3 regions of the Polaromonas sp. JS666 genome follow, and region 3 is predicted to be linked to each of the others. Evidence: predicted binding sites of a transcription regulator. Region 3 holds the regulator's gene; each other region holds the start of a gene.
What was found. Region 3 encodes sigma-54, which starts transcription at its own class of promoters, with help from an activator protein. Its sites were predicted from a motif close to TGGCANGNAANCTGCTTT; they were not measured.

Region 1: the regulator sigma-54 is predicted to act here: its motif matches at 8,072-8,089, upstream of BPRO_RS15760 (transglutaminase family protein).
Region 2: the regulator sigma-54 is predicted to act here: its motif matches at 4,431-4,448, upstream of BPRO_RS24470 (ammonium transporter).

What each region holds. Positions count from the first base shown of each region.
Region 1 covers NC_007948.1:3,324,215-3,334,648, forward strand. Annotated here, with positions in the region: gene BPRO_RS15720 (transglutaminaseTgpA domain-containing protein) at 172-2,202, shown strand; gene mltB (lytic murein transglycosylase B) at 2,243-3,331, shown strand; gene BPRO_RS15730 (DedA family protein) at 3,590-4,147, shown strand; gene BPRO_RS15735 (cyclic nucleotide-binding domain-containing protein) at 4,249-4,731, opposite strand; gene BPRO_RS15745 (cytochrome b) at 5,185-5,778, shown strand; gene BPRO_RS15750 (YceI family protein) at 5,775-6,326, shown strand; gene BPRO_RS15755 (YceI family protein) at 6,350-6,928, shown strand; gene BPRO_RS15760 (transglutaminase family protein) at 6,981-7,802, opposite strand; gene BPRO_RS15770 (alpha-E domain-containing protein) at 8,164-9,126, opposite strand; gene BPRO_RS15775 (circularly permuted type 2 ATP-grasp protein) at 9,129-10,434, opposite strand, start outside.
Region 2 covers NC_007948.1:5,177,071-5,187,504, forward strand. Annotated here, with positions in the region: gene chrA (chromate efflux transporter) at 1-543, opposite strand, end outside; gene BPRO_RS24450 (chromate resistance protein ChrB domain-containing protein) at 540-1,433, opposite strand; gene metW (methionine biosynthesis protein MetW) at 1,573-2,181, opposite strand; gene BPRO_RS24460 (homoserine O-succinyltransferase MetX) at 2,178-3,302, opposite strand; gene BPRO_RS24465 (TMEM165/GDT1 family protein) at 3,597-4,160, opposite strand; yybP-ykoY riboswitch at 4,162-4,364, opposite strand; gene BPRO_RS24470 (ammonium transporter) at 4,529-5,731, shown strand; gene BPRO_RS24475 (sigma-70 family RNA polymerase sigma factor) at 5,824-6,390, shown strand; gene BPRO_RS24480 (zf-HC2 domain-containing protein) at 6,464-6,697, shown strand; gene BPRO_RS24485 (RNA recognition motif domain-containing protein) at 7,377-7,832, shown strand; gene BPRO_RS24490 (SDR family oxidoreductase) at 8,070-8,846, opposite strand; gene lptC (LPS export ABC transporter periplasmic protein LptC) at 8,904-9,614, opposite strand; gene BPRO_RS24500 (KdsC family phosphatase) at 9,611-10,210, opposite strand; gene BPRO_RS24505 (KpsF/GutQ family sugar-phosphate isomerase) at 10,207-10,434, opposite strand, start outside.
Region 3 covers NC_007948.1:4,737,751-4,748,184, forward strand. Annotated here, with positions in the region: gene BPRO_RS22430 (THUMP domain-containing class I SAM-dependent RNA methyltransferase) at 26-1,432, opposite strand; gene BPRO_RS22435 (RNA polymerase factor sigma-54) at 1,571-3,118, opposite strand; gene lptB (LPS export ABC transporter ATP-binding protein) at 3,261-4,058, opposite strand; gene lptA (lipopolysaccharide transport periplasmic protein LptA) at 4,081-4,698, opposite strand; gene BPRO_RS22450 (thiol:disulfide interchange protein DsbA/DsbL) at 4,861-5,523, opposite strand; gene BPRO_RS22455 (SPOR domain-containing protein) at 5,643-6,263, opposite strand; gene argS (arginine--tRNA ligase) at 6,333-8,018, opposite strand; gene BPRO_RS22465 (HTH-type transcriptional regulator ArgP) at 8,177-9,106, opposite strand; gene BPRO_RS22470 (LysE/ArgO family amino acid transporter) at 9,238-9,906, shown strand; gene BPRO_RS22475 (LysR family transcriptional regulator) at 9,935-10,434, opposite strand, start outside.

The DNA.
Region 1 (10,434 bases), 1.4 Mb from region 3:
GACTGCGGGTCGCCTTTTCTTTTGCTTACTTTTCTTTTGGCGAAGCAAAAGAAAAGTGAGTAGCCGCCGGGCTACCCCCGGCCAGCAGCCCTCAGCAGAGACCCAAAAAACCCCGCGGCAAAGACGATACCCGATCAGCGGCTCGGGCAGCCAGCAGGAGCAGGAGCAGCGATGCTGACCCGCCTCACCACCCTCCCCCGCGAAGCCCGCGACACGCTGTTCCTGCTGCTGGTCATCGCGTGGGTGCTGCTGCCGCAGGTGGGCAACCTGCCCTTGTGGTGCAGCGCACTGGCCGGCGCTGTGCTGGTCTGGCGCGGCTGGCTGACGCTGCAGTCCCGGCCGCTGCCGGGCAAATGGTGGCTGGTCGGCCTGCTGGCCCTGACCATTGCCGCCACGCTGATGACCCACCGTACCCTGCTGGGACGCGACGCCGGCGTCACCCTGCTGGTCGTGTTGCTGACGCTGAAAACCCTGGAATTGCGCGCCCGGCGCGATGCGTTTGTGGTGTTCTTCCTCGGTTTCTTCTGCATGCTGAGCAACTTTTTTTATTCGCAATCACTGCTCACCGCAGCCAGCATGTTGCTGGGATTGCTGGGGCTGCTGACCGTGCTCGTCAATGCCCACATGCCGGTCGGCAAACCGCCGCTGGCGCTGGCCGCGCGGACCGCCGGCGGGATGGTCCTGCTCGGCGCCCCTATCATGGTGGTGCTGTTCCTGCTGTTCCCGCGGCTGGCGCCGCTCTGGGGCGTTCCCAGCGATGCCATGACCGGCCGCAGCGGCCTGAGTGCGAGCATGCAGGTGGGCAACATCGCCACCCTGGCGCTGGACGACAGCGTGGCCATGCGCATCCGGTTTGAAGGCCGCCCGCCACCCCAGCAGGATTTGTATTTTCGCGGCCCCGTGATGTCCAGCTTTGATGGCCGGGAGTGGCGACCGCCGCTGTTCAACTTCTCCCCGCGTGGCGGCCAGGGCGGGGTGGGCAGCAATCTGTCCGTGGCGGGCGCTCCCGTCAGCTACGAAGTCACGCTGGAGCCCACCAGCCGTCCATGGCTTTTTGTGATGGAAGCCGCAGCCCAGAGCCCGGTGTTGCCGGGCTATCGAAGCGTCATGCAGGCCGACCTGCAATGGACGGTGAATCGTCCGATCACCGACCTTGTTCGCTACAAGGCACAGAGCTACCCAATCTTTCGGCATGGGCCGACGCGGCCGGTCTTCGGGTTGCGGGAGTTTGTGGCGTTGCCCCCCGGCTTCAATCCGCGCACCCTCGCGCTGGCCAACGAGATACGCAGTGACCCGCGCTACCGAAACGCCAGCAATGCCCAACTGGTTCAGCTCGTGCTGGATCGCCTGCGCAGCGGCTACACCTACACCCTGGAGCCCGGCGTGTATGGCCAGCACACGGCCGATGAATTCTGGTTTGACCGCAAGGAGGGTTTTTGTGAACACATCGCATCGGCCTTTGTGATCCTGATGCGGGCGATGGATATCCCCGCGCGCATCGTGACCGGCTACCAGGGCGGTGAATTGAACGGGGTGGATGGCTTCTGGGTGGTGCGGCAAAGCGACGCCCATGCCTGGGCAGAAGTCTGGCAAGAGGACCGCGGCTGGGTACGGGTCGACCCGACCTCGGCGGTTGCCCCCGGGCGCACCGGCGCCTTCCAGCGGCTCGCTGCGCCCCAGGGCGTAGTGGCCCAGACACTGGGAAACATCAGCCCGACGCTGGCGGCGCAGCTGCGCGCCACCTGGGAAGCGGTCAACAACGGCTGGAACCAGTGGGTGCTCAACTACACCCAGGGCAAGCAGCTCAACCTGCTCAAGGAGATCGGCTTTGACTCCCCGAGCTGGGAGGATTTGAGCTACGTTCTGCTGGGCATCATCGTGCTGGCGGCACTGCTGGGCGCCGCCTGGACGCTGTGGGACCGCACCCAGCACGACCCGTGGCTGCGCCTGCTGGCCCGCGCACGCAGGCGGCTCGCCAAAGCCGGTATAGACAGCACCCCGGCCACCCCGCCGCGCCAGCTGGCGCAGCAGGTGCTGGCACGCTATGGCGGCGGAAGCGGCAGCCCGGGGCAGGCACTGCACGACTGGCTGATGCAGCTGGAGCTGCAGCGCTACGCGGCGACGTCTTCCGGCCAGCGCAGCCAGCGCCGGGAAATCAGGCGCTTGCGGCAGCAATGGAGCGCGCTGGCATGGCCTGCTTAAAATTGAAGCATCGCCCCGTTTTCTCCTCATGAAGCCTCAGATGCCTCTTTACAAGTTCAGTTTTGCGCTGGTTTTGATAACCGTCCTCGCCGGCACGGCAGGGCTTGCCGGCGCAAAGCCCGTGAAGAAAACGGTGGCTGGCAACTCAGCGCAGGCGCAGGGCCCGCTCTATGCCACGCGCCCCGATGCCATGCAGTTTGCCGACGACCTGGCGAGCCGGCGCGACCTGGACGCGAACTGGGTACGCGACACCATCGGGCATTCGCGGTATATCCCCACGATCTCGCGGTTGATGCAGCCCTCAGACAAACCCTTCGTCAAGAACTGGCGGGTGTACCGCAGCCGGTTCATCGACCCCATCCGCATTGAGGCTGGCGCGCGCTTCTGGACGTCCAACCGGTCGGCACTGGAGCGTGCCGAAAAGGAATACGGCGTGCCGGCCGAGATCATCGTCGGCATCATTGGCGTGGAAACCATTTACGGCCGCGACACCGGCAGCTTTCGCGTGATGGACGCCCTGGCCACGCTGGCTTTCGACTTTCCGGCAAGCCACCCGCGGGCTGCGGAGCGCAGCGAGTTTTTCAAAGGCGAAATCGAGCAGTTTCTGACCCTGCAAAGCCGCCGCGGCGTCGACCCTTTTGAGGCAAAAGGCAGTTATGCCGGCGCCATGGGCATGCCCCAGTTCATGCCCTCCAGCTGGATCAAGTACGCGGTGGACTTCGACGGCGACGGCACCATTGATTTGTGGAACAGCCCGGCTGATGCGATTGGCTCGGTCGCAAGCTACTTCAAGGCCTTCAACTGGCAACCGGGCATGCCCACGCACTACCCGGTGAGTTTTGACACCAGTCGCCTGGACATGGACGCCCTGATGGCGCCCGACATCCTGCCAACCTTCGGCGTGGCCAGCTTCACCGCCAAAGGCGCGGTGCTGGAAGGCGCCGCGTTGCAACACGCCGGCCCGCTCGCGCTGATCGAACTGCTCAACGGGCCGGACGCACCGAGCTATGTGGCGGGCACCGAAAATTTTTACGCTATCACCCGCTACAACTGGAGCAGCTACTACGCCATGGCGGTGATTGAGCTGGGGCGGGAAGTGGCTGCGCGGGTCAAGCCAGCCACGCCGTAACGGGCGGGCTGCATGGTGGCACTGGTAAAAACTCGTTAAGACGGAAAGTGCTATGAACTTGAGAGCCTCTTGCGCAGTATGTGCAAGGGCTTGGGTAGTTTTCCATTCAAATTCTGTCGCTGGAGTTGATGTTGGATTGTTGGATTGTTGCAATGCAAGACCTGCCCCCCCACAAGTTTGGCAGCGTGCATCTATTGGCAAATCATGGCGCGAGCCATTGACACCGGATGGGTGCGGCGCTAGCCGGCCAGGTGACCGATGTCGCTAACCGACGTGTTGTCTCAATATGGCTACCTGGCCGTATTCGTCGGCAGCGTTCTCGAAGGCGAAACCATCCTGATCCTGGCCGGTTTCGCAGCACATCAAGGTTACCTGTCGCTCCCCCTGGTCATCACGCTGGCATTCTGTGGCGGTACGGTGGGTGACCAGATTTTCCTCTTGCTTGGGCGGTACTACGGCGGCCCCCTGCTTTCGCGCTTCCCACGTCTAGCCTCACGCGCCCAACCGGTCAGTCAGTTGATACTGCGTTACCACGCCGCCCTCATCGTTGGGGTCCGTTTCATGTATGGATTTCGCATCGTTGGCCCGCTCATAATTGGCATGAGCGATGTGCCGGCATGGCGATTCGTGTTGCTCAACCTTCTTGGGGCTGCGCTATGGGCCGTGCTGATCGGCGGGGCGGGCTATCTTTTCGGCCAAGCATTGCAATCGCTGATTCCTGACCTCAAGCGGCATGAGGAAATGGCGCTGTTGCTGATTATTGCGGTGGCTGTTCTCATCGGCTTGGTTCGTTGGCTACACGCCCGCCGTCGCTAACAGCCCCCGGGTCAGGTCTTGCAATGCAACACCCCCTTGTGAAATGGGCATTAAAAGCGATCAAAAGTGGAGCGGCGCGGCGAAGCACGGACCGCGCTTCGCTAATCCTGGGGCTTTCCCGGTCTGCCCGCGGTGTCGCTCAGAAAACGGCTCATATCGCGCGACAGGCTCATGAAAAAAATGGCGAATTGCTGCGGGTCCCATGCATAGAGGTCGGCAAACACCTGACTCGAGACTTTCACCACGATGCAGTCATCGGTGGTGGCATCGCCACTGAAGCGCCGCGGTCGCAGCGCGATCATTGCCGGAAAGCCCACACTCTCTCCCGCGTTCATAGTTCGGATGATGTCCTTGCCGCCGTCGGTATCCTCATAAACGGTGATTTGACCTTTTAGCAACACGAAGAAGCTATTGGCGGTATCGCCCTTGCGGTAGAGGGTCTCATTGGCTGTCAACTTCAGCACTTCACCGTCGGCCAGCAGCTTCGCGACAAAACTCTGCGACAGCGCGCCGAATGCCGACATTTCCTCGAAGGCGTCGGCGGCCAGGTACTCGTGGAGTGTTGCAGGGTCGAGAATTTCCATGTTTGGTGTCCGGTTGGGGCGGTTCGCATCATGGCGGCAAGACTTGGGAAAAAGGTTGGGGAAAAGGTCTTGTATTGCGACTATGAAATCGAAGATGCAGTCTCCCATTTTGCAAATCTACGCGCAAGTACAAGTCGGATTTGCCCTGATACCTCTCTTTTCCCCATGCGTGTCAAGTCTTGCCGCATAGCCTCTCGCCGCACAGCCATCAGCGCCCGTCGCTTCCGGCAGGCCAAAGGGATCACCGCTCACGCCCGCAAGCTCAAAACCCTTCAGAGCCGGGGGGCAGATCTTGCGTTGCAACATCTACTCCCAGTTTGGCAACAGCCTAGCAGCGACGGCCGCCTGCATCGACCCTGTGCGCACAGGCATCGATCTGCCCGGCTTGCGGAAAGAAAATCAGCTTTATCCGGGCAGTGCAGAATTTGCCGAGCGCTTGCGTTGGCCCCAAGCATGGCATCACAATGGCTGAGAAAGCTCACCCAACCCTTGGAGAGCCGCTTGCAGCCCGCTTCTTACACCCGCACCGCAGTCGCCCTGCACGCAGCCATGGCCCTGCTCGTGGTGGCGGGGTTTTCCGTCGGGCTGTACATGGTCGGACTGCCGCTCAGTCCGCTCAAGCTGCAACTCTATTCGTACCACAAGTGGATCGGCGTCACGGTGGCAGCACTGCTGCTGCTGCGCGTGGGCTGGCGCGTCCGGCACGCGCCGCCGCCGCTGCCCACGGCGATGCCGGCATGGGAGCTGAGCGCGGCGCATGCCAACCATCTGCTGCTGTATCTGCTGATGGCCTGCGTGCCGGTGTCGGGCTGGCTGATGAGTTCGGCCAAAGGCGTGACGACGGTCTACCTGGGCCTGTGGCCGCTGCCGGACATGGTGGCCCGAAACGAGGCGCTGGGGCTGTTTCTGCAAGCGCTGCACCGCATCCTCAATTACGCGCTACTGGGTCTGGTAAGCCTGCATGTCGCAGCGGCGCTCAAACACCATTTCATCGACCGGGACGGCTTGCTGGGCCGGATGTTCCGGTTCAAGGGAGCCCGCCCATGAGATTCCCTGCTGTCGCTGCGGCCCTGCTGCTGTCCTGCGCATGTGTCCAGGCCACCGAATACCGGCGGCTCGACCTGGCGGGCAGCCATATCCGCTTTACCTCGCGGCAAATGGGCGTCCCGGTGGATGGGGCCTTCCGCAAATTCGACGCCAGCCTTGCCTTCGACCCCGAGGCGCCCGCCGCGGCCCGCGGACAGCTGCGCATCGACCTGTCCAGCGTCGACACCGGCCTGCGGGAGGTCAATGAAGAGGTAGTGGGTGCGCAGTGGTTCGATGCCAGCCGCCATCCCGAGGCGCGCTTCGAGATGCGCCAGATCCAGTCGCAGGGCGCCGGCCGCTTCCAGGTCAGCGGGGTCCTGAGCATCAAGGGCGCCAGTCAGCCCGTGGTGGTCAACGCGGTGCTCAAGACCAGTGGCAAGCAGGCCGTCATGGAAGGCTCTTTTGTGATGAAACGCCTGGATTTCGGCATCGGCGGAGGCACCTGGGGCGATGTTCGCGTGGTGGCCAACGAAGTGATGGTGCAGTTTCACCTGGTCCTTGAACCGTAGCGGCCCACCGTCAGGAGTTACTCATGAAAGAAATGAAAAAACTTGTTGTAGCGCTGCTGGGCAATCTATTCCTGGCTTCGGCGTTCGCCGTCGTCGATGTGTATGAGCGCGACCCGGACCACACCTTCGCCTGGTTCGAATTCAACCACCTGGGCTACAGCACGCAGCGCGACCGTTTCGACAAGGTCGACGCCACCATCACCCTGGACCTTGACAACCAGGTGGGCAGCGTGGAGGTGAGCATCGACGTCCAGTCGGTCAGCACCGGCTCGCTGCTGTTCGACCAGGTCCTGCGCAGCGACATGTTCTTTGATGCCGAGCAGTTTCCCGTCATTACCTTCAAGTCGAGCCGGCTGAGCTTCGGCAAGCTCGATGACGTCACCGCCGTCGAAGGCAATCTGACTGTCAAGGGCATCACCCGGCCTGTGACCCTGACGGTCACGCACTTCAAATGCATGATGCACCCGATGCTGCGCAAACCGGCCTGCGGGCTCAACGCCACCGGCAAGGTCAAGCGCAGTGAGTTCAATCTGGGCCGGTTCGTGCCGCTGATCAGGGACGAAATCACCCTCCATGTGGTGATGGAGGCGCTCAAGCGTTGAGGATGCCTGCCGCGTTCTGCGCCCTGCTGGCGACAGGCCAGCGTAGCGCCGTTCAAACGGGCTGGATCGTGATGTCCACCGTCATGGTTTCCTTGCCACCGCCCTGCCGCACACCCTTGGCCGGCGGGCAGGCGTTGTAGTCCGTTCCCATGGCCAGCCGAACATGGCGCTCGTCAATCAGGCAGCTGTGGGTTACATCGATGCTGACCCAGCGCCGGCTGGCGACGTCCAGGCACACATCCACCCACGCATGGCTGGCCAGGTCAGGCTCGTTGGCCGCGTAAAAATAACCGCTCACATAACGCGCAGGAATGCCCAGGCCGCGGCAGATCGCCACCATCACGTGCGCCTGATCCTGGCACACGCCTGCACCGGCCTTGAACGCCTCGAGCGCCGTGGTCGTCACGCTGGTGCTATTTTTTTGATAGCTTACCGCCCCTGCCACACCCTGGCTCAGGGCCAACAGCATGCCCAAATCGGCCTGGCCCCGGATGGCGGAAGTCGTGACAAAACGGCGGCCGAACTCAGCCAGCACCGGGTCTGGCTGGGCCAGATGCGTGGCCCGCAAGAAGAAGTCCGGATGCGGCAGGTTCGCCGCATCGGTGAACTCGGCCACCCCCAGGGTTTCAACGTCACCGGCCGCATTGACCAGGCTCCAGCGCACGTTGTCAGCCTCCTGGCCGACGAAGGTGTAGGAATGGATGGGATTGCCAAAGGCGTCGAGCTGGGAAAAAAGCTTTTCGGGCGCACCCAGGCTCCAGAAATACACCGTTTGCGCCGGGCCGGACTGCGGGGTCAGCCAAAGCGTCTGCAACGCGTAGCGCAGGGGTTCGGTGTAGCGGTAGTCGGTCGTATGCCTCACGTGCAGTTTCATGGAATAAGAGCCCCCACGTTCGTTCGCTTCGCGTAACTCTCTGCCCCCCGAGGGGGCTGGCCTTGCTTGGGGCGGCCCGACGCTGCGGCCATCGCCCCCACGTTCGTTCGCTTCGCGTAACTCTCTGCCCCCCGAGGGGGCCGGCCTTGCTTGGGGCGGCCCGGCACTGCGGCCATCGCCCCCACGTTCGTTCGCTTCGCGTAACTCTCGAGGCCTTGCAGGCCGCGGCTGGCGAGACGCTGCGCCTCTGTCGCCTGTCCAAACCTGCTCAAGCAGGTTTGGAGCCGCAGGCTCCAGCCCCGAGGGGGCTGGCCTTGCTTGGGGCGGCCCGGCGCTGCGGCCGCCGTGACCTCATGCTGTTTCAATTGGTCGCCGGAACGAGAAATTCGCGGCTGATGTGCGCGCCGATTTCGTTGACCCGGTCCAGGAACTGGGTCAGGAAGGCATGCAGGCCGGTCGCGAGGATTTCGTCGATGCGGGCATATTGCAAATCGGCGCGCAATTTTCCGGCGCGGCGCTGCGTTTCGCTGGACGCGTCGCTGGTCACCATGGCGAGATTGCTCATGACCTCGTTCAGGCAGGCCAGCAGGGAGCGCGGCATGTCGGCCCGCAGGATCAGCAGCTCGGCCACGCGCTCGGGCTTGATGACGTCGCGGTACACCTTGCGGTACACCTCAAAGCCGGACACGCTGCGCAAAATCGCGCTCCAGTGGTAGAAGTCGTACTCTTGGTCTTTCTCACCGGTTGCGCCCAGAAAATCATTCTCCACCGCATGGAACTTAACATCCACCAGCCGGGCGGTGTTGTCGGCCCGCTCCAGGAAGGTCCCCAGGCGCAGAAAATGAAAAGCCTCATCCTGCAGCATGGTGCCCGCCGTCACGCCGCGCGAGAGATGCGAACGGAACTTGACCCATTCAAAAAACTGGCCCGGGTCGCGCTCGAAGTCACTGCTCCGCAGCATGCGGATGATTTCCAGGTAAGTCTGGTTTTGCGTCTCCCACACTTCGGTGGTCAGAGTGCCCCGCACGGCGCGGGCGTTTTCGCGGGCGTTTTTCAGGCACGAGATGATGCTTGACGAATTTTTCTCGTCGCGCACCATGAAGTCCATCACTTCACGCGGATTGATGCTGTCGCCGTACCTGGCCGCATAGGCCGGCTTGAGTTCGCTGATGCTCAGCAGGCTCTGCCAGCCGCCTTGCGCCACCGCCGCGGACTGGGGCAACAGCGAGGTCTGGTAGTTCACGTCAAGCATGCGCGCGGTATTCTCGGCGCGCTCGGTGTAGCGCGACATCCAGAAAAGGTGATCAGCAGTTCTTGATAGCATGATCAAACACCTCCAACCGTTGACTGTGACTGTGATTGCGTCTGCATGGGCATGCCATGGCCTTCCTGCAATATCCAGGTGTCCTTCGTGCCGCCGCCCTGTGAAGAGTTCACCACCAGCGAGCCGTCTTTCAGCGCCACGCGGGTGAGGCCGCCCGGCACCATCTGCACGTCCTTGCCGCTCAGCACAAAGGGCCGCAGGTCGATGTGTCGCGGCGCCACGCCGCTTTCGACATAGGTGGGGCAGGTCGACAGGCTCAGTGTGGGCTGGGCAATATAGCCCGAGGGGTTGGCCAGCAGCGCCTGGCGGAAGTCCTCGATTTCGGCCTGAGTGGCGGCCGGCCCCACCAGCATGCCGTAGCCCCCCGCGCCATGAACCTCCTTGACGACCAGATCCTTGAGATTGGCCAGGGTGTACTGCAGGTCTTCAGCGTTGCGGCACATGTAGGTTGGCACGTTCTTGAGGATGGGTTTTTCGCCCAAGTAGAACTCGATCATTTTCGGCACGTACGGATAGATCGACTTGTCGTCTGCCACGCCGGTGCCGATGGCGTTGCACAGCGACACATTGCCGCTGCGGTAGACATTGAGCAGCCCCGCGCAGCCCAGCGTGGAGTTGGGACGGAAAGCCAGCGGGTCCAGGAAATCGTCATCGACGCGGCGGTAGATCACGTCCACCCGACGCGGCCCGCGCGTGGTGCGCATATAGACAAAGTTGTCCCTGACAAAGAGATCCTGACCTTCGACCAGTTCCACGCCCATTTGCTGCGCCAGGAAGGCGTGTTCAAAGTAGGCCGAGTTGTACATGCCGGGCGTGAGCACCACGACAGTCGGCTCGGCCGTGGCGGGCGGAGCCATGGCCCGCAGTGTTTCCAGCAACAGATCGGGGTAGTGGGCCACGGGCGCCACGCGGTTCTCGCTGAAGAGTTCGGGGAAAAGCCGCATCATCATCTTGCGGTCTTCCAGCATGTAGCTCACGCCGCTAGGGACCCGCAGGTTGTCCTCGAGCACGTAGTACTCGCCCTCGCCCTGTGCATTGGGCGCGCGCACGATGTCGATGCCGCTGATGTGCGAATAGATGTTGCCGGGCACGTCCACGCCCATCATTTCCGGGCGAAACTGGGAATTCTGGAAAATCTGCTCGGACGGGATCACGCCGGCCTTGATGATCTCCTGGCCGTGGTAGACGTCGTGGATGAAGCGGTTCAGCGCCGTGACGCGCTGCACCAGCCCCTTTTCCATGCTGGCCCATTCCTGGGCCGGAATGATCCGGGGGATCAGGTCGAATGGAATCAGCCGCTCGGTACCT
Region 2 (10,434 bases), 440 kb from region 3:
CAGCGCCGCGCTCAGCACCACCCACGGAAACGGTACGTGCAAAATGGCAATGGCCAGGAAACTGAGGACGGCCACCGCCCACGGAACCGGAGCTTTCGCCGGGTTTTTCAGCGATTTGCTGCCGATGCGATGCACCGCCTGCACCACGATGGCCGCTACGGCGGGCTTGATGCCGTAGAAGATGCCGGCAATCAGCGGTACGTCGCCAAAGGCGACGTAAATCCAGCTGAGCGCCACCAGGATGAACAGCGAAGGCAGCACGAACAAGGCACCGGCCACCACGCCGCCCCAGGTCCGGTGCATCAGCCAGCCGATATAGGTGGCCAGCTGCTGCGCCTCGGGCCCGGGCAGCAGCATGCAGTAGTTCAAGGCGTGCAGGAAGCGCTTTTCCGAGATCCAGCGTTGTTGTTCCACCAGCTCGCGGTGCATGATGGCAATTTGCCCGGCCGGCCCACCGAAGCTGATGAATCCCAGCTTGAGCCAGAACCTGAAGGCCTGCGCAAAGCTCACTGTGGCGGGAAGGGACGTTGCAATGTGGCTCATGCGGTGGTCGCTTTCACGATCATGGTTTCGGGTTTCCAGCTGTGCGTCTCGGCTTGCGCACTGCGGCACCAGGCATACAACGCGTCATACAGCGGCAGGGCGGCTTCCAGCATGCCGGCGTCGCTGGTGGCGTGCAGCTGTGACAGCCCCAGCGAGAAGGCCAGCAGACCCGCCGACTGCGGTGCGAGTTCAAGGCGGTCGGTGTCGGCGCCGCGCACGATGCGGGCGAGTATTTCAAGCGCCGGATCGCTCAACTCAAAGGCGCGCAGCAGGGTGTCGAAGCTGCACAACTCACCCTCGTGCGAGACCGGCGCGCCGGGAATGTCGTAAGCCACAGCGCCCAGGCGTGCCGCCTCGTCAAACACCCGGGCCGTGGGCACATAGAAGAACTCCGACCGTGAGTCGATAAAGCGGCGGATCAGCCAGGGGCAGGCGATGCGGTCAATCTTGGGGCGTTCGCGCGTGATCCAGCGCGACGCCTGCTCGCTACTTCCGCCGCCGACGCCCCAATCGGGCCGCTTGAGCATGGTCAGCGGGCGATGCGCGCGCCACTGCGCGATGTCCTGCGGTGAGTCGACGCCATCTTCGCCGCCCTCGATGCCGCCGGCCAGCGCGCGTGCGTTCCAGTCCGCTGCACGCAGCGTGGCCACGGCATCGGCACTCACGTTGTGGCCATAAACACAATAAACCACCACCTCGCGGTGACCCGATGCGGCGCGCTGCGACGTGGCGAAGGCCGCCACGTCTTCAGGCGCGCAGCGCCTCGCGCCGGCGAGCAGGTATCGGCTTTCAAGAAATTTGTTTTCGCGCCGCACGTCGAGCAGCAGCGGTGCATCGGCGCGACCCATGCGGGCGGCCAGTTCCTGCGGGGAAATGATAGAGGTGTCCACGGAAATACTCCAAGTCAATTGCCAGCGCTTGGACGGGACACCGTCTATCTGTGAAGAGTCGGGAGGCTGAAATCCCGATGGCTAAATGGTAACACCGCCGCCGGGGGCGCGCCACCCCTGGGCCTGCGCGTCGGGGCCGTCAGGCGCGGCGGAACTTGAAGACCGCTCGGCTGGCCCGGGCATTGGGCCAGAAACGGACCTCCCGGCCATCCTGCAGTCCAAACTGGTCGAGAATCTCCAGCCGGTTTTGCAGTGCCAGCGCTTCAAAATCCTGCAGCGTGCCGACACGGATGTTGGGGGTGTCGTACCACTGGTAGGGCAGCACCTTGGTGACCGGCATGCGGCCGCGCAGCACCGCCAGGCGGTTCGGCCAGTGGCCGAAGTTCGGGAAGGCGACGATGCCGATGCGGCCCACGCGGGCGGTTTCGCGCAGCATGATTTCAGCATTGCGCAAGTGCTGCAGCGTGTCGATCTGCAGCACCACGTCAAACGAGCCGTCGCCAAACATCGCGAGGCCTTCCTCCAGGTTCAGCTGGATCACGTTCACACCGCGCGCCACGCAGGCCTGCACATTGGCGTCGTTGATCTCGACGCCGTAGCCGGAACAGCCGCGCTCGCGGATCAGGTGGGCCAGCAGCTCGCCGGTGCCGCACCCGAGGTCGAGCACGCGCGAGCCATGCGGCACCAGCCGGGCAATCGACAGCAGATCCGCCGAGGGCTCCACATTGAGTTCGACAGGCAGGTTCATACGGCCACCTTGCTCTGGAAGTAGGAGCGCACCACGCCGAGGTAGCGCTCGTCCTCCAGCAAAAACGCATCATGCCCGTGCGGCGCATCGATTTCGGCATAACTCACGTCGCGCTGGTTGTCGAGCAGGGCCTTGACGATTTCACGGCTGCGGGCCGGCGAAAAGCGCCAGTCGGTGGTGAAGCTCACCAGCAGGAATTTGGCCGTGACGCCGGCCAGCGCCAGGGTGAGGTTGCCGCCAGATGCCTTGGCCGGGTCAAAGTAGTCGAGCGCGCGGGTAATCAGCAGATAGGTGTTGGCGTCGAAGTACTCGCTGAACTTGTCGCCCTGGTAGCGCAAGTAGCTTTCAATCTGAAACTCGACCTCCTGGGTTGAAAACCTGTACCCGCTGGCGTGGCTGCCGATGGCGTCGCGCAGCTTGCGGCCAAACTTCTCGTTCATCACATCGTCGCTCAGGTAGGTGATGTGGCCAATCATGCGCGCAATGCGCAGGCCGCGCTGGGGCAGCACGCCATGGCGGTAAAAATGGCCGCCATGAAAGTCGGGGTCGGTGACGATGGCGCGTCGCGCCACCTCGTTGAAGGCGATGTTCTCGGCCGTCAGGTTGGGCGCGCTGGCCACCACCACCGCATGGCGCACGCGGTCCGGGTATTGCAGCGTCCAGCTCAAGGCCTGCATGCCGCCCAGGCTGCCCCCCATGACGGCGGCCAGCGTCTGGATGCCCAGCGCATCGAGCAGCCTGGCCTGCGCGCAGACCCAATCCTCGACCGTGACCACCGGGAAGTCGGCGCCGTAGATTTCATGCGTATCCGGATTGACCTGCATGGGGCCGGTGGAGCCGAAACAGGAGCCCAGGTTGTTGACGCCGATGACAAAGAACTGATTCGTGTCCACCGGCTTGCCCGGGCCGATCATGGTGTCCCACCAGCCTTCGGATTTGCCTTTGATGTGCCCGGTCTCGTCGAGGTAGACGCCGGCCACATGATGGGAGGCATTCAGCGCGTGGCAGATCAGCACCGCGTTGGATTTGTCGGCATTGAGCTCGCCATAGGTTTCGTAGCTCAGGTCATAGGCGCGGATCGATGCGCCGCTTTGCAGCGGCAGCGCGTCTGCAAAATGCATGGACTGTGGCGTGGCAACAAGAACTGGGGCAGAAGACACAATAAGAAGACCCGTGATCGGAACAAGACTGGAGACGGACTGACCGGAAAGTGAAACGGCAAAAAGAAAACCCGGCATCGCTAAGGGCGAGTCCGGGTTCATGGATGTTCGTCTTTAGCGGTACTTTTTAAGCGCCCGCAAGCTGAGCAAATCGGCGCTGCGGCAAGTATAGCAAGGCTGAAGCGGGGCCACCCCGCTCGCCCTGTGCCCCGCCCTGTGCCCCGCCCGGTGCGCCTGTCGGGCACTGGCAGTCGATCAGGCGGGTATCAGCAGCGCCATGACACCCAGCACCGCAAAAATCACCGCCGACACGATGTGGACCACGCGCAGCGGCACCAGGCGGGTGACGCGCTCCCCCAGCCACACCACCGGCACATTGGCCAGCATCATGCCCAGGGTTGTGCCGGCCACGACATACAGGTAGGCGTCATAGCGGGCGGCCAGCATGACCGTGGCGATCTGGGTTTTGTCACCCATTTCTGCCAGAAAAAACACGAGGACGGTGGTGCCGAACACACCCAGGCTCGGCGACCGGCCTTCGTCGTCATCCTCGAGCTTGTCGGGGATCAGCATCCACGCCGCCATGAGCAGAAAGGACGCACCCAGGATCAGGCGCAAGGCTTGGGGGCCGATCAGCGTGGTGACCCAGGCGCCCAATGCGCCGGCCATCGCATGGTTGGCAATGGTGGCGACCAGAATGCCCATCACGATGGGCCAGGGTTTGCTGAACCGGGCGGCCAGCAGCAAGGCAAGCAGCTGGGTTTTGTCGCCCATTTCGGCGAGGGCAACGATGCCGGTGGAGATGAGGAAAGCTTCCATGAATGACTCCGGCCGGTACAAACCCATGACTGCACGACGACCCCGGCCTATAACTTTTTCAAGCTATGGAGGCTGTGCAGTCAAAGGTCTCGCCAAGTCCGGAAAACCGTTTGCGCCATGCCGGCCCTGTTGCAAGGCCAGACAAGTCTGTTGACGCAAACCCCTCTCACTCAAGGAAGGAGGCTACTCCCCAATGACAGCCTGCATTCTACCCGCCCACGATGACGTTTGCCCCATGAACCGACGCCGGAGCGCTATTTTGCACACTTGTGGCGCATTTCTTGCTTGTATTTGGTGCGATTTTTGGACTTTCCCAATAAACGCACCAAAACAGCACTAAAACACCCCATTTCACCCAAGAGGAATTTATGGAAGCACTAAAACAGGGCTCGGATGCCCTGTTCATTCTGCTCGGCGGCATCATGGTGCTTGCCATGCACGCCGGTTTTGCCTTTCTCGAGCTCGGCACGGTCCGCAAAAAGAACCAGGTCAATGCACTGGTCAAGATACTGGTCGACTTTTCTGTGTCTACCGTGGTCTATTTTGTGGTGGGCTATGCGGTGGCCTATGGCACCCATTTCTTCGTCGGGGCGGAGCAACTGGCCGCCAAAAACGGTTATGAGCTGGTCAAGTTCTTCTTTCTGCTGACATTTGCGGCCGCCATCCCGGCGATTATTTCCGGCGGCATTGCCGAACGCGCCCGCTTTTACCCGCAACTGATCGCAACAGCAGTCATCGTCGGGCTGGTCTATCCGTTTTTCGAAGGCATCGCCTGGAACCAGCATTTTGGCGTGCAGGCCTGGATCAAGTCGCTCACCGGCGCGGAGTTTCACGATTTCGCCGGCTCCATCGTGGTCCATGCGGTGGGTGGCTGGCTGGCGCTGCCGGCCGTGATTCTGCTCGGCGCACGCAGCAACCGTTACCGCAAGGATGGCGCAGTCTCGGCCCACCCGCCGTCCAACATCCCGTTCCTGGCGCTGGGCGCCTGGATCCTGACCGTAGGCTGGTTTGGCTTCAATGTGATGAGCGCGCAAACCATCGACAAGATTTCCGGCCTGGTGGCGGTGAATTCCCTGATGGCCATGGTGGGCGGCACCCTGGCCGCGCTGGTGTTCGGCAAAAACGACCCCGGTTTTGTGCACAACGGGCCGCTGGCCGGGCTGGTGGCCGTGTGTGCCGGCTCCGACCTGATGCATCCGCTGGGCGCACTGGTAGTGGGTGGCGTGGCCGGCGGCGTGTTTGTGGTGATGTTCACGCTGACGCAGAACAAATGGAAAATTGACGACGTGCTCGGCGTCTGGCCGCTGCATGGCCTGTGTGGCGCGTGGGGCGGCATCGCCGCCGGCATTTTTGGCAGCCGGGCGCTGGGGGGCTTGGGCGGGGTGAGCCTAGGCGCGCAATTGATCGGCAGCGCCATGGGCGTGGCGTGGGCGCTGCTGGCAGGCTTTGTCGTGTACGGCACACTCAAGGCCACGCTCGGGCTGCGGCTGAGCCAGGAAGAAGAGTTTGAAGGCGCCGACCTGTCGATTCACCGCATCGGCGCTACGCCTGACCGTGAAGTCAATTGGTAATAGACACTCTGCCGGGTTTGGTGCGGCGAGACGCTCGCCGCCCGTTGCAGCGTTGTGCACACAAGCGGCTCCGCTGCCGCTAGACTGCCCCCATGCCGACCTTTGAAGAACAGCTGGTTGAACACCGCGTCTACCTGATGCGCTTTGCGCGCCTGCAGCTGCGCAGTGACGACTGGGCAGAAGATGCGGTGTCGGAAACATTGCTGGCGGCGCTGTCCAAGCCGCAGAGTTTTGGCAACCGCTCGCAACTCAAGACCTGGCTGGTCGGCATCCTCAAGCACAAGGTCATTGACCTGATTCGTAGCAACGCACGGCTGGTGGCCATGCCGGATGCTCAGACCGACGAGGACGGCGACGAGCTTGACCGACTGGCATTCAAGGCCGACGGCCACTTTGCCGAGATGCCAAATGATTGGGGCGACCCCCACCAGACCTTGCAGCAGGTGCAGTTCTTCGAGGTGCTGGACGCCTGCATGGAGCGGCTGCCGCCGGCATTGGGCCGGCTGTTCCTGATGCGTGAGTGGCTGGAGCTTTCCTCGCAGGAGGTCTGTAAGGAGTTGTCCCTCACCCCGACCAATTTGTATGTCCAGTTGCACCGGGCCCGGTTGCGCCTGCAGGAATGCCTGAACATTCACTGGTTTGGCAAACACAGTACCTGACTATTTATATTTACCTGACTGTCTACCTGACGATTTAACCTATCAGCTTTTTGGCGTGAAACCGAATATCACTTTGCTCAGACGCACCTGTCGGCAGGCTGCCGCGCTGCTGATCGCCCGGGAAGACCGCGTGCTCAGCCTGCCCGACCACCTTGCGCTGAAATTGCATCTGCTGGCTTGCAAAGCCTGCCCCAAATTCGAGAACCAGGTGCTGACCATGCGCGCCGCCATGGGCCGCTGGCGCAACTACACCAGCGATGCGGAACGGGCGGCCGCCGACACGTCAACCGGCCCATCGCCGGAGTGAAGAAACCGTCACGACCATCGCGGTGCAGCTGGCACGTACCAGCCCTCCGGCCCAGATCCGGCGCAAAAGACAGCGAGTGGCACTGCAAATTTGTGTAATTATTTACCCCGCTGCTGCAAGGCTTGTTTCCGCCGCACCAGCGGCGGGGATAGCGTTTGGGACGGTTGGGCAGCCGATGGCCTGCACCCCTCCATGGCTTGAGGGGGTTCACCGGGAGGAAGCTTGAGGCAGATCCTGTGCCGGATATATTTTTTTGTATGTATGCACTAACTCCCACCGATTATCAATGTCAGCCGTGATTAAAGCCTGATGTTCCTGCGGCATTGGGGTGCTGGCCCCAGGATCGTCGTCAGACGCCACCCGCTCTCATTGCACCCAGCCGCGCCATCCCCAATGGACCAGGCGACAACCGACAGGCGGCGCACATGACGCGCTGCCCACCTCCGTGATGCCTACCAAACCGTCAAAGCCCCTGTTTATGCGGGCTTTCACTACCCGGGTAATCGAGATAACTGGTTGTCTTTTGAATAAGTGAAGCATAATATGGGGGTGTGCATGCCAAGCATGTGCACACGTTAGGTGATCGGTCAGTTTCGCGCGCTACAGCGGTACGTATCAAGATTTGTTGTGCTTTCGGGACCCCATCGCTTTTGTTTTTGTGTTTTAGAGGAGTCCCTTCATGGGCAACAAACTATACGTCGGCAACCTGCCTTACTCGGTGCGTGACGAAGACCTGCAACAATCTTTTGGCCAATTCGGCTCTGTCACCAGCGCTAAAGTCATGATGGAACGCGACACCGGTCGCTCCAAAGGCTTTGGCTTTGTCGAAATGGGCAGCGATGCAGAAGCCCAGGCAGCTATCAATGGCATGAACGGTCAGCCTCTGGGCGGCCGCAGCGTCGTCGTGAACGAAGCGCGCCCCATGGAAGCACGTCCTCCACGTAGCGGCGGCTTCGGCGGCGGCTCTGGTGGTGGCGGTTACGGCGGTGGTGGTGGTGGTGGCGGCTACGGTGGTGGCGGCGGCGGCCGTTCCGGTGGCGGCGGCAGCGACGGTGGTTTCCGCAGTCCTTACGGCGGCGGCGGTAGCGGCGGCGGCCGTTCCGGCGGCGGCGGCGGTGGACGCGGCGGCTACTAAGCCCTGCAATCCCCGGTAGCTGGCCAACGCGCCAGCACATCCCCGGTCTCTATCAGGGATGACCTTAAAAAGGCTTCAAGACTTCGGTTTTGAGGCCTTTTTGCTTTGTGGCACCCGTAGGCAGGGCGCAGATTGCTTCTGTTTTTATAGCAGTCACGCACGGAACAGGCTTGCGTGCCGCACCGGTCGCACCGATCGCACTGGTCGCACGCAGACAGAGTCGTCCGGAAAGCTGAATCAGCCCAGGCTCTGCCGGTGCTTGCGGGGCCGGCCGGCCAGGGCCCTGTCAAACACGGCATTGGGCAGCAAGCGCAACAACTTGGCCACCACACCCATTTGCCACGGAATCACGCAGTAACTGCGGCCGGCCTGGATGGCGGTGAAGGCCTTGTCGGCAAACACCTCCGCCTTCATCAGGAAGGGCATGCCATAGCGGTTTTGCCGTGTCAACGGTGTGTCGATATAGCCCGGGGAGATCGTCACCACCTTGACGCCGCTGGGCCGGAGTTCGCCGCGCAGGCTTTCGCAGTAGCCAATGACGGCCGCCTTGCTGGCGCAGTAGGCGCCGTGGCCCGGCAGGCCGCGTATGCCGGATACGCTGGCAATGCCCACCAGCGCACCGGTACCGCGCGCCACCATGGCCGCAACAAAGGGATGAAAGGTGGCGGCCATGCCGATGTTGTTGGTAGCAAAGGTCTGCGCCATGACGTCCAGATCTGCTCGCTCGGTGGTGTCCATGCCGATGCTGATACCGGCATTCGCGATCACCACATCGGGCACGCCCTGCGCCGCCATGCAGGCTGTCCCGGCCGCCACAATGCTGTCGATGGAGGACACGTCGGCACTATAAATCTGATAGCGGCCAGCATGCAGTGTGTTTGCCTCCGCCCAAGACTGGACCTCTGCGGTGCGGCGGGCAGCGAGTGCCAGCCGGTCGCCCGCCGCGTAAAACCGCAGGGCCAGCGCCTGGCCAATGCCGCTAGAGGCGCCGGTGATGAACACGAGTCTGGACATGCGAGGCTCCGGCGCGGGTTGGAATGACGGGCAGGCCGTGGGGCAATGGCGCCGCGGTCAGCGGGCGGGCAGGCCCGGGGCAGCGGCGCTGGCCGCAGACCTGGGGACCAGCACGCCACGGACACGTCCCTTGAGATCGGCGACCTGATCGAGATTGTCGTAGGCAAAGTTGTCGCCGGTGAACTGGTCGGTGCCGCGGATCAGGAGCACCGGCTTGTGTGACTTGACACGCTCTTCGTTCAAAAAAGCGTGCAGAAATTCGCCGCGAAACTCCAGCCGCGGCGTCTGCTTGCCGCTCGCGTCCTGGCTGGCCTCGCGCACCACCCGAGCGTTGCCCGTCAACTGGACTTCCGAGCCATCGCCGTTGCTGTAGGCGCGATTGGCGGTGGCCGTGGTGATTTGCCCCTCCGCGTTGATGCTGCGAATTCGGGCTTGGTCGATTTCCAGAATGTCGGTGTCGGGAAAATGCCGGGCCTCGACGCCGTAGACTTCACTTTTGAGCTTGCCGCCTTCGTCAAATGTTTTGACGGTGAACTTGTGCATGAAATAGTCCACGTCGTGGCTGACCTCTTTGGCCTGCTCGGGTGCGCTGAAGATCGGCGTGTTGCGCACCAGCCAATAAGTGCCCAGCGCCAGCGCGCCCATCATCAGCAGCGGCATGTAGATAGCGATGCTGTCCCACAGGCGGTAGGCCCTGCGCCACGAGCGCCTCAGCTGGTACAGCGCGCCGCTTCGTACGCGGACTGTGCCGGTCGTCGTCGTGGTCATTGTGTGTAGGCCTGCAGCAGACCGGCATAGCGGCCGCTGGCAACGAGCAGCAGGTCGCACAGCTCGCGGGCCGCGCCCTGGCCGCCGCAGGCCTGCGTGACGTGGTCGGCTTGCGCCCGGACCTCCGGATGCGCATTCGCCGGCGCACAGCTCAGCGCCGCGCGGCGCATCACGGGCAGGTCGGGCCAGTCGTCACCCATCGCGGCCGCCGCGCTCCAATCCAGACCCAGGACCTGCAGCGTGATTTCGGCGGCAGGGCGTTTGTCTTCGGTGCCAAAGTGCGCGTGGGTGATGCCCAGGGCTTGCAGCCGGGCGCGCAGCACCGGGCTGTCGCGTCCTGTGATCACGGCCGGTGTGATGCCCGCCTTTTGCAGCAGCTTCAAGCCCAGGCCATCCAGAATGTTGAAACGCTTGAGGGTCTCGCCGTCCTCGGACATATAGAGACCGCCGTCCGTCAGCACCCCGTCCACGTCGAAGAAGGCGACGCGTATTCCCTGGGCCTTCAGCAACAGCTCGGGTGCGAAATTCAGGGCGGGGGCGCTGCTGCGTGTCTCGCGGGACAGCGCAGCCGGCGAAGTGGCACGCGGGGGGCTCATATGACCTTGGCCCGCATCAGGTCGTTGGTATTGAGGGCGCCGCACAGCACGCCGGCGTCGTCGACCACCAGCACGCTGGTGATGCTGAACTGCTCCATCAGCTCCACCGCTTCCACGGCCAGGGCGTCCGGCCGCACCGTGCGCGGATGGGCATGCATGACGTCACCGGCCCTGCTGCTGCGCAGGTCCACGCCCTTTTCAACGAGACGGCGCAAGTCGCCATC
Region 3 (10,434 bases):
GAGGCAAGCCTGTGATGCACCACCCTCACCCCGGCCCTCTCCCGGCGGGAGAGGGAGTAGAACCGGACGCGGGCTTGCCGCGTGCCGAGCCGGCCACCATGTCAAAGCGGAACAGCCGGCATTCGATCGGGCCGTTCCACATCGGCACGCGGCGCGATTCCTTCAGGCGCATCTTGCCGGGCAATTTCAGGTCGGGCGTGAGCACATGGGCCGTCCAGCCGGCGTAGTTCTTCTTCCAGTGCGCGGCCAGCCGGGGAAAGAAGTCGGAGGCTTCTTCGCCGGTTTCTGTCTGTGCCTGCTCGCGCCCCGGGTTGGCCGAGCGGTCGCGCGAACTGCCAGCCGGGCCGGCTTCGGATGCATCACGCGGCAGCGGCTGGCCAAACTCGTCGATGGCCTGGGTGCCGTCCCAGGCGCCGCTGATGCCAGTGTTCTGCTGGCGCCGCTGGTCGCGCCCCTGCACGCCGGTGATGCCTGCGACGCCGGCCACGTCAATGCGCTCGCCATACGGTGGGTTCACCAGCATCACACCCGATGGCGCAGGCGGCATGCGCTGCAGCGCATCGCCGCCGCGCAGTTGCACGGCGTTGGCCACGCCCGCGCGCTCGGCATTGCGCTCGGCAAAATCCACCATACGGAACGACACATCGCTGCCAAACACCGGTGCCGTCGGCTCCGTGATGGCGGCCTCGGCCTGGTCGAGCAGCCCCTCCCACACGTGGGCCTGGAAGGGCAAATACTTCTGGAAGGCGAAGCGGCGGTTGATGCCGGGCGCGATGTTGCAGGCAATCTGCGCCGCCTCGATCACGATGGTGCCGGAGCCGCAGCACGGGTCGTACAGCGGCACGCCCTCCTTGCACTGCTGGTCCCAGCCACTGGCGGCAATCATGGCGGCGGCCAGTGTTTCCTTCAGGGGCGCATCGCCCTTGTCTTCGCGCCAGCCGCGCTTGAAGAGCGGCTCGCCCGAGGTGTCGATATAGATGGTCACCGTGTCCGTCGTCAGGTGCGCATACACGCGCACGTCGGGCCAGCGCGTGTCCACATCGGGCCGCACATCAAACTTGGCACGGAAGCGGTCGGCAATGGCGTCCTTGATCTTGAGCGCCGCAAAGTTCAGGCTGGTCAGTGGGCTGTGCTGCGCGGTGATCTCGACCTTGAAGGTCTGCTTGGGCGTGAACCAGATTTCCCAGGCGACGCTGGCTGCCGCGTTGTAGAGGTCCTGCTCGCTGCGGTACTGGTTGTGCTGCAGCTCGATCAGCACGCGCTGGGCCAGGCGGCTGTGCAGGTTGAGCTGCAGGGCATCGCGCCACGAGCCCTGCAGCTGCACGCCGGCGCGCCAGGCCTTGCCGTCGATGCCGGTGATGCGTTTGACCTCGCTGGCCAGCAGGGCCTCGACGCCGGCGGCACAAGGTAAAAAGAGTTGAAGTTGGTTCATGAATGAAGACTCACGGCTGGCTGGGTGACGGTTCTTTTTCAAGCAGGGGCCGCGGAACCGGCTTTGCCGGGCCGCAGGCGCAGCGGCCCCCTCGGGGGGCAGGGAGCCACACGCAGTGGGCGACCGTGGGGGCTACTTTCAAAGCGATTTGCGCAGGTTGGCAGGCGCGATGCGCAAAGCTTCGCGGTACTTGGCCACGGTGCGGCGCGCGCATTCAATGCCCTGCTCCTTGAGCATTTCGGAAATCTGGTTGTCGCTGAGCGGTTTTTTCAGGCTCTCGGACGAGACAAACTGCTTGATCAGTGCGCGCACCGCGGTGCTGGATGCGTTACCACCAGTCTCGGTGCCCAGCGCGGAGCCGAAAAAGTACTTGAGCTCGAAGGTGCCGAACGGCGTGCTCATGTACTTGGCCGTGGTGACGCGCGAGATGGTGGACTCGTGCAGGCCCAGTTCGTCGGCAATTTCGCGCAGCACCAGCGGACGCATGGCCAGCTCGCCGTGGGTGAAGAAATTCTTTTGCCGCTCCACAATCGCGCTGCTCACGCGCAGGATGGTGTCAAAGCGCTGCTGGATGTTCTTGATGAACCAGCGCGCTTCCTGCAAGCGCTGCTGCAAGGCCTGCCCGTTCTGGCCCTTGTGCTGCTTCAGCGCATTGGCATAGATGTCGTGCACGCGCAGGCGGGGCATGACCTCGCTGTTGAGGGAGACCTTGAAGCCGCGGCCCGACTTGACGACGATCACGTCGGGCACGATGAGGTTGCGCTCGACGTTGACAAACCGCCGCCCGGGCTTGGGATCCAGCCGGCCGATCACGGCGATGGCGCCCCTGATCACGCTGTCCGGAAACCCGCACAGGTAGGACAGGCGCTTGACGTCCCGCTTGGCCAGCAGCTCCATGGGCTGCTTGCACATGGCGATCGCTGCGCGGGTCTCGTCGCAGTCCTTGCAGTCGAGCAGTTGCAGGCCGAGGCACTCGGCCAGGTTGCGGGCGCCGACACCGGCCGGCTCCATGTGCTGCAGCAGCTTCAGGGCCATGGCAAAGTGCTGTTCCAGCTCTTCGGCCTGCTCAAGGTCGTCGCCCGCCAGGCCAGCGGCCAGTGACGCGAGACTGTCTTCAAGGTAGCCGTCGTCATTGAGCGACTCGATCAGGAAATGCAGTGCCGCCTGGTCTTCCTCCGACAGGCGCAGGCCGAGCGACTGGCGATGCAAATGGTCCTGCAGCGACTCATGGCTGCGGGCCAGGTCGGAAGCCTCGGCCTCGCTGTCGTCCGCATTGCTCTTGCGGGCCGGCGCGTCGCCGCCCCATTCGCTGTCGTCAGGCGAGGACTCCACCGAGCCGTCGCCCTCCCAGCTTTCCTCCAGCTTGGCCTCGGAACTGACCTCGGGGCCAATGTCGGCATCATTTTGGCCTGCAGCCCTCGATTCATCGCCATTGACAGCTACTGAATCTGCAGCAAATTCGAACTCCCGGCTGTCCTGGCTGACCGGCGTGTCGGTCTGTTCCAGGCCAAATTCCTCGCGCGGGGCGGCTTCTTCAGACACCTCCAGAAACGGATTTTCATCGAGCATCTGCTCGACTTCCTGGCTCAGCTCAAGCGTGGACAGCTGCAGCAGGCGAATCGACTGCTGCAGCTGCGGCGTGAGCGCGAGATGCTGCGAGACGCGGAGAGAAAGCCCTTGCTTCACAACCCCTCCAGGTATCCACAAAAGCTGGGCGGGGTGGATTTTTCAAGCATGGGCCGCGGAACCGGCTCTGCCGGGCCGCAGGCGCAGCCCCCTTGAGGGGGGAGGGTGCTACACGAAGTGAGCAAACAACGGGGGGGAGCCATTACATCCTGAAATGTTCACCGAGATAAACGCGGCGCACATCGGCGTTGTTCACAATCTCGGAGGGGGCGCCGGCAGCCAGCACATGGCCGTCACTGATGATGTAGGCATGGTCGCAAATGCCCAGCGTTTCGCGCACATTGTGGTCGGTGATCAGCACGCCAATGCCGCGCGACTTCAGGAAACCGATGATGCGCTGGATTTCGATCACGGCGATCGGGTCGATGCCGGCAAAGGGCTCGTCGAGCAGGATGAAGCGCGGCTGGGTCGCCAGGGCTCGCGCGATCTCGACGCGGCGGCGCTCGCCCCCTGACAGCGCCGGCGCCGGCGAGTCGCGCAAATGATCGACCCGCAGGTCCTGCAGCAGCGCATCGAGACGCGCTTCAAGGTCTGCGCGGCGCAGCGGCTTGCCGGTGGCGTCCCGCTGCAGTTCCAGCACGGCGCGCACATTTTCTTCCACGGTGAGCTTGCGGAAAATCGATGCTTCCTGCGGCAGGTAGCTCAGGCCGAGGCGGGCGCGCAGGTGGATCGGCATGTGCTCCACCGACTGGCCGTCGATGGAGATTTCGCCCGCATCGGCACGCACCAGGCCCACGATCATGTAGAACGACGTGGTTTTGCCCGCGCCGTTGGGGCCCAGCAGGCCCACCACCTCGCCTTTTTGCACGGACAGCGAGACGTCCTGGACCACCTTGCGGCTGCCATAGGATTTCTGCAGCCCCTGGGCCACCAGACGGCTGGGCGGCTGGGTGTGGGTTGCCGGCGCGTCAGTCACCACATTCGCGGTTGGATTGTCCATTCTGTCCATGTTGGGAGTTTCGTCATTGCCCCAGCGTGGTGCTGGGACGCAGACTGGGCGCGGGCGCGGGCGCGGCGGCCGGCTGCGGTGCCGAGGCGGCACCGCGCGGCGACAGCATGGCGCGAATCCGCCCGGTGGGGTTGACGGCGGTGCGGTTTTGTGCGCCTCCGTCGACCGTGAACACATCGGTGTTGTTGTCGTAAACAATCAGGGAGCCGGTCGTTTCGTCGACCAGGGTCGCGCCGTTGTAGCGGCGCACCACGGCCTGCTTGATGAATTTGACGGTATCGGCACGGCTGTCGTATTCGATCCGCTCGCCCTCGCCTTCGATGTACTCGTCCACCCCGTCGCGCTTTTTCCGGTAAAAGGCCAGCTTGCCCGGTGCCGCCACGGCCAGGGCCTGCTGGTAGCCCTGGGGATCCTGGCTGACATCCACCCGCTCGCCCCGGACAATGGTGGTGCCCTTGGTGATCACCACATTGCCGGTGAACACGCTGGTCTGTTTCAGGTCGTCATAACGCAGGGCATCGGCCTCCGCGTTCATCGGCTTGTCGCGGTCAGCCCGCTCGGCAGCGACGGGAAACACGGCCCCGACCGCCAGTGCGGCCAGCACGATCAAGGAAAAAAAGGGGTGTTTCATAAAGGCACGAATCTTGCTGCTAAGGGTTTGGAGTGATTGTAGCCATGCCAGCCCCGGGATTGCCGGCGCCGGCAAATGGGCCCATAAAAAAACCCGCCACGGCTGGGCGGGTTTTTCGGCTGGTGGCGGGCGCCGGCGCCTGGCCTCACCCTTGCCGGGGGGTCACTTGGCCTTGCGCGATTGTCCGATCAGGTAGTCGGTGACCTGGAGCGCGCGGTCCATGTTCTGGGCCAGCTGGCCAGACGTGTAGAAACGCCCGCCGATGCCCAGGGCCGGCACGCCGTCCACCGCATAGGTATCCTGCAACTGGGTGGCCTTGCGGGCCTTGGTACTGACGGAAAACGAGTTGTACATCTCGACAAACCTGGCCTTGTTCAGGCCCTGCTTTTCCGCCCAGGCCGCGACCTGATCCCCGGTGTTCAGCGCCTGACGCTCCACATGGATTGCGTTGAACACCTTTTTGTGCAGGTCATTGAGCTTGCCCATGCCTTCGAGCACATAAAAAAGACGCTGCTGCGGCTCGAAGTCGGGACGGAAAGCCACCGGCACGCGCCGCACGGTCACGTCTTTGGGGGCTTTCTGGATCCAGGCCTCCAGCGCTGGCTCGAACGCATTGCAATGCGGGCAGCTGTACCAGAAGAATTCCACCACTTCGACCTGGCCGGCAGGCACGTCGGTGGGGGCGGGCTTGCCCAGCGTCAAATAATCCGATCCCTCCTTGAAGGCGCGGGCCTGGGCCTGCGCCGCCGTGGGCAGCGCAACGCCCCCCCAGGTGGCGGCGGCTGCCACGGTAGCGGCTGAAAGCGAAAACTCACGTCGTTGCATCAATTTTTCTCCTGATATGTCTGGGGGTTGCAAGGCAGCCGGTCTTTCCATGCGATGGCCACCGGCCGGCGATGTCGTGCAGGGGTTGGTACACCGCCGCCCGTAAAAGTTCACCCGGGCTAGCGCTGCACCCTGACGAGGGCTGTTTCTATCGAATTGCTGTCCAGCCGCTCCTTGACCTTGTCGGCGTCGTCCTTTTTGTCAAACGGGCCGACGCGCACGCGGTACACCGTGCGGCCCGACTGCTCGCGCTCACTTACCTTGGCCTGCACGCCCAGCAGCATGAGCTTGGCGCGCTGCTGCTCGGCGTCTTCCGGCGTGCGGAAGGCGCCAGCCTGGACAAAGTAACTGAAGGGATCCACCCCCGAAACGGCGGGCGCGGCATCCGCCCGGGCCTTGGCCAGATCGCCCAGGGGATCCGCCGACACAGCGGGCCTGGCGGGGGCCGACGGACCCGCCCTGGGCGCGGTCGCAGTGGCCGGGGCGGGCATATTGCCCACGTCGCCGGACGCGGCAGGGAGCGGCTTCACGGGCGTTTTCCCGGCCAGCGGGGCATTCGGATTCCAGTCCCGGTTCTTTTTGGCTTCCGCGGCGTCGCTGTCGGGATTGCGCGACTGGCTCTTGTTCATGAAAGGCACCGGCACCTTGGTGATATAGACCGCCACGGCCAGCGCGGCGCCCAATCCGATCAGCGCGCCAATAACCAAACCCAGCAGGGTTCCGCCTCGTTGTTTTCTCATGCCTTGCCCAATTTTCTTGCCTGTCTCTGAATCCAGCTCTGAATCCCGCTGCGTGTGCTTCATGGTTGCCTACATTTTGTGGGGCGCACTGACGCCCAGCACCTTGAGGCCATTGTGCAACACCTGCGCCGTCGCGGCGACCAGCGCCAGGCGCGCCAGCTTGATGGCTTCGTCGTCCACCAGAATCCGTTCGGCGTCGTAATAGCTGTGGTAGCAGGCGGCCAGCTCGCGCAGGTAAAAGGCCACGTCGTGCGGCGCCAGCCCGGCGGCGGCATTGCTGAGCATGTCGGGGTACTTGGCCAGCAGCAGCATGAGTGCCTGGGCCTGCGGGCCGTCCAGCGCTGACAGATCCACGCTTTTCAGCTGGCTCGCATCACCGCCCTGGGCAGCCCAGGTGCCGAGAATCGAGCAGATGCGGGCATGGGCGTATTGCACGTAGTACACCGGGTTTTCATTGTTTTTGGCCAGTGCCAGGTCAATGTCAAACACGTACTCGGTGTCGGGCTTGCGGCTGAGCAGGAAGAAGCGCACGGCATCCGCGCTGGTCCACTCGATCAGGTCGCGCAGCGTGACGTAGCTGCCGGCGCGCTTGGAGATCTTGACCTCTTCGCCATGGCGCACGACGCGCACCATGGTGTGCAGCACGTAGTCGGGGTAGCCCTGCGGAATGCCGGCGCTGGCGGCCTGCAGCCCGGCGCGCACGCGGGCAATCGTGCCGTGGTGGTCCATGCCCTGGATGTTGATGGCCTTGCTGAAACCGCGCTCCCATTTGGCCAGGTGGTAGGCCACGTCAGGCACAAAATAGGTGTAGCTGCCGTCGCCCTTTTTCATCACGCGGTCTTTGTCGTCGCCGTAATCGGTCGACTTGAGCCACAGCGCGCCGTCCTGCTCGTAGGTTTTGCCGGCGTCCTTGAGTTTTTGCACCGCGCTGTCGACCCGGCCCGAGCTGTACAGGCTGGACTCGAGGTAGTAGTTGTCAAACCGGACCGAGAAGGCCCGCAGGTCCAGGTCCTGCTCATGGCGCAAATAGGCCACGGCAAACTGGCGGATGGCATCGATGTCTTCGACGTCACCGCTGGCGGTGAACTCCCGGTCGTCGGATTTGACGGTCTTTTTGGCCAGAAAATCATTGGCAATGTCGGCAATGTAGTCACCGTTGTAGGCAGGCTCGGGCCAGCCGGCATCGCCCGGTTTGAGGCCTTTGGCGCGCGCCTGCGTGCTGGTGGCCAGGGTCTGGATCTGCACGCCGGCGTCGTTGTAATAAAACTCGCGCCACACATCCCAGCCCTGCGTGTCAAACAGGTTGCAGATCGCGTCGCCCAGCGCCGCCTGGCGGCCATGGCCCACGTGCAGCGGCCCGGTCGGGTTGGCCGAGACGAACTCCACAACCATGCGGTGCGGGCTGTCGGCCAATTGCATGCCGTACTGGTCTGCACCCTGCAGCACTTCCCGCACCACCTGCTGCTTGGCTTCGGGCTTGAGCCGGATATTGAGAAAACCCGGGCCGGCGATTTCAATCGCGTCCACCCAGCGCGCAAACGCGGGCGCCTGGAGCAGCAGCCCGCGCAGGTTTTCCGCCACCTGGCGGGGGTTGAGCTTGAGCGGTTTGGCCAGCTGCATGGCCGCGGTGGAGGCGAAATCACCGTGCGCCGCCACCTTGGGCGACTCGAACACGGCCGCCACGCCACTGTCAGGCGCCATGGTTTTGAGGGCCTGGCCCAGCGCGTCCAGCAAGTCTTGTTTGATTTGAAGCATGGGGAGATTTTAGGGGCGCGGCACTCACCCTTTTCCCTGTGTGACAAGCGCCGCCCCTTTGGCCGGACAGAAGCGGGGGCAGCGAGAGGAGCGCGCCATGGTTTCCATGGCCTCCTCCAGGGGCAGCCCTGCAGACATGCCATGCGCTGGCCGGTGCGCTACACCCGCGGGAAGAGCGTCGGGGCCCCAAGAACCCGGGCGGCCTCTTTCACCGCCCGCGTGAGCCGCTGGGCCGGCACGGGCTCGCGGGTCCAGTGCTGCCAGTACAGCGCCACATCGACCGTTTTGCCGGGCAGCACCTCGGCCAGCGGCGGGCGGTGCGCGCGCGCTGCCAGATGCTGCTCGGGCACCATGCCCCAGCCCAGGCCCAGCTCCAGCGCCAGTTCAAAGGCATCGACGGCGGGCACAAAGTGACGCGGATACAGCGCGTCGCGCAAATTGAAATGCTGCGCCAGGAAGGCGTCCTGCAGCGCGTCCTTGCGGTTGAAGATGACGGCCGGGCTGGCCAGCAGGCGCTGCGCTGCCACGGTTTCCTTGCCGGTGCGCCACTTGGCCACCAGCGCCGGTGCCGCCACACAGTGGTAGCGCATGACGCCCAGCGGCTCGGCCACACAGCCCCGCATCGACTGCGCCAGCGTCGTCACGCAGCCGCTCACATCGCCATTTTTAAGCGCGTCATGCGTGTGGTCCTGGTCATCCACCACGATGTCGAGCAGCAGCCGGTGTTTTTCAAGCGCCGGGGCCACGCCGGCCAGGAACCAGCCGGTCAGCGAGTCGGCATTGACGGCCACGCTCAGGCTTTGCAGCGGCACCGCCTTTGCGCCCGGACGGCGCCCTCCCTGCAGGTGGGCCAGCAGGTCCGCCTCCTGCAGCCTGAGCTGTTTGACATGCCCCAGCAGCGCCTGGCCCGCCGGCGTGGGGTGCAGCTGCTTGCCGCGCACCAGCAGGCGCTGGCCCAAAGCGTCCTCCAGCGACTTGATGCGCAGCGACACGGCGGCCAGCGTCAGGCTCAGGGCCTTGGCGGCTGCGCCAAAACTGCCGTGTTCGATCACGGCGGCGAGGGCATCGAGTTGGCGGGCATCCAGCATCGCAGGGTGTTCCTTGTTTGCTTTTATCAAGTATTTATTGACCAACACCAATTTAACTTAAATTCATTTAACTCAAGGCGATTTTCCGGAACACTTGGTGGATCCTTCCCCGAAGAGAACAGAAAATCACCATGTCCGCCTTCCCGACCCTCATCGTCCCGGCCCCGGCTTTCGTCGCCGGGCTGGCGCTCAGCCTGTCGCTGATCATGGCCATCGGCCCGCAAAACGTGCATGTGATGCGCATGGGCCTGCTGCGCCAGCATCTGTGGCTGACCATTGCGGTCTGCATCGCGACCGACGTGGTACTGATTGCGGTCGGCGTGCTGGGGCTGGCGCATCTGGGTGGCCTGTCGGACAAACTGCAGGGCGCCATGGTGGGCGCGGGCGCGGCGGTGCTGATCGCCTACGGAGGCCAGGCCATGCAGCGCTTTCTCAGGCCTGCCGCAGCGGCGGCAGTCATGGCCACCCCGGGCCAGCCGTTGAACCCGCCCGTCGGCACAGGCGTGTCACGCGGCCGAGCCATCACGCTGGCGCTCGCCCTGTCGTGGCTCAACCCACATGCCTGGCTGGACACCGCCGTATTGATTGGCTCAGCCTCGCTGGCCTACGCGCAACCCGAAAACGCGCTGTTTGGCCTGGGCGCGGCCGCGGGCTCGCTGCTGTGGTTCACCGCGCTCGGCCTGGCGATGTGGTGGCTGGGCCAGCGGCTCAACTCATCGCGCCTCTGGCGCGCGCTCGATGGCCTGGTGGCGCTGATGATGTGGGGCACGGCCGGCTGGCTGCTGATCGGCCTGCTTTAAGCTGGCGAACACAAAGCGCCCAAGCGGACTACGCGGGCGAGGCCGCCGCCGAGCGCCAGAAATCCGGCTGGCTGTAATGGTGCTTCAGGAAGTCTATCCAGAGGCGCACGCGCAGCGGCAAATGCTTGCGCTGCGGAAAGACGGCGTAGATGCCGTTGGGCGGCGCCGCAAACGCTTCCAGCACGGCCACCAGGTGGCCGCTGGCGATTTCCGATTCGACCTCCCAGGTGCTGCGCCAGGCAATGCCGTAGTCGGCCAGGCACCAGTCGTGCAGTACCTGACCGTCCGAGCAGTCCAGCGGCCCGCCGGGTTTCAGGTGTATCAGCTCGCCGTTGACCTGGAAGGCCCAGCCACGGGTTTGGGACGCGTCGCTGGACAGGGTGAGGCAGTCAAACCGGGCCAGCTCGGCGGGATGCTGCGGCGTGCCGTGGCGCTGGAGGTAGCGCGGCGTCGCGACACACAGGCGCCGGTTGTCGGCCATGCGCACGCTGACCAGCGACGAATCGGGCAGGTCGCCCACGCGCACCG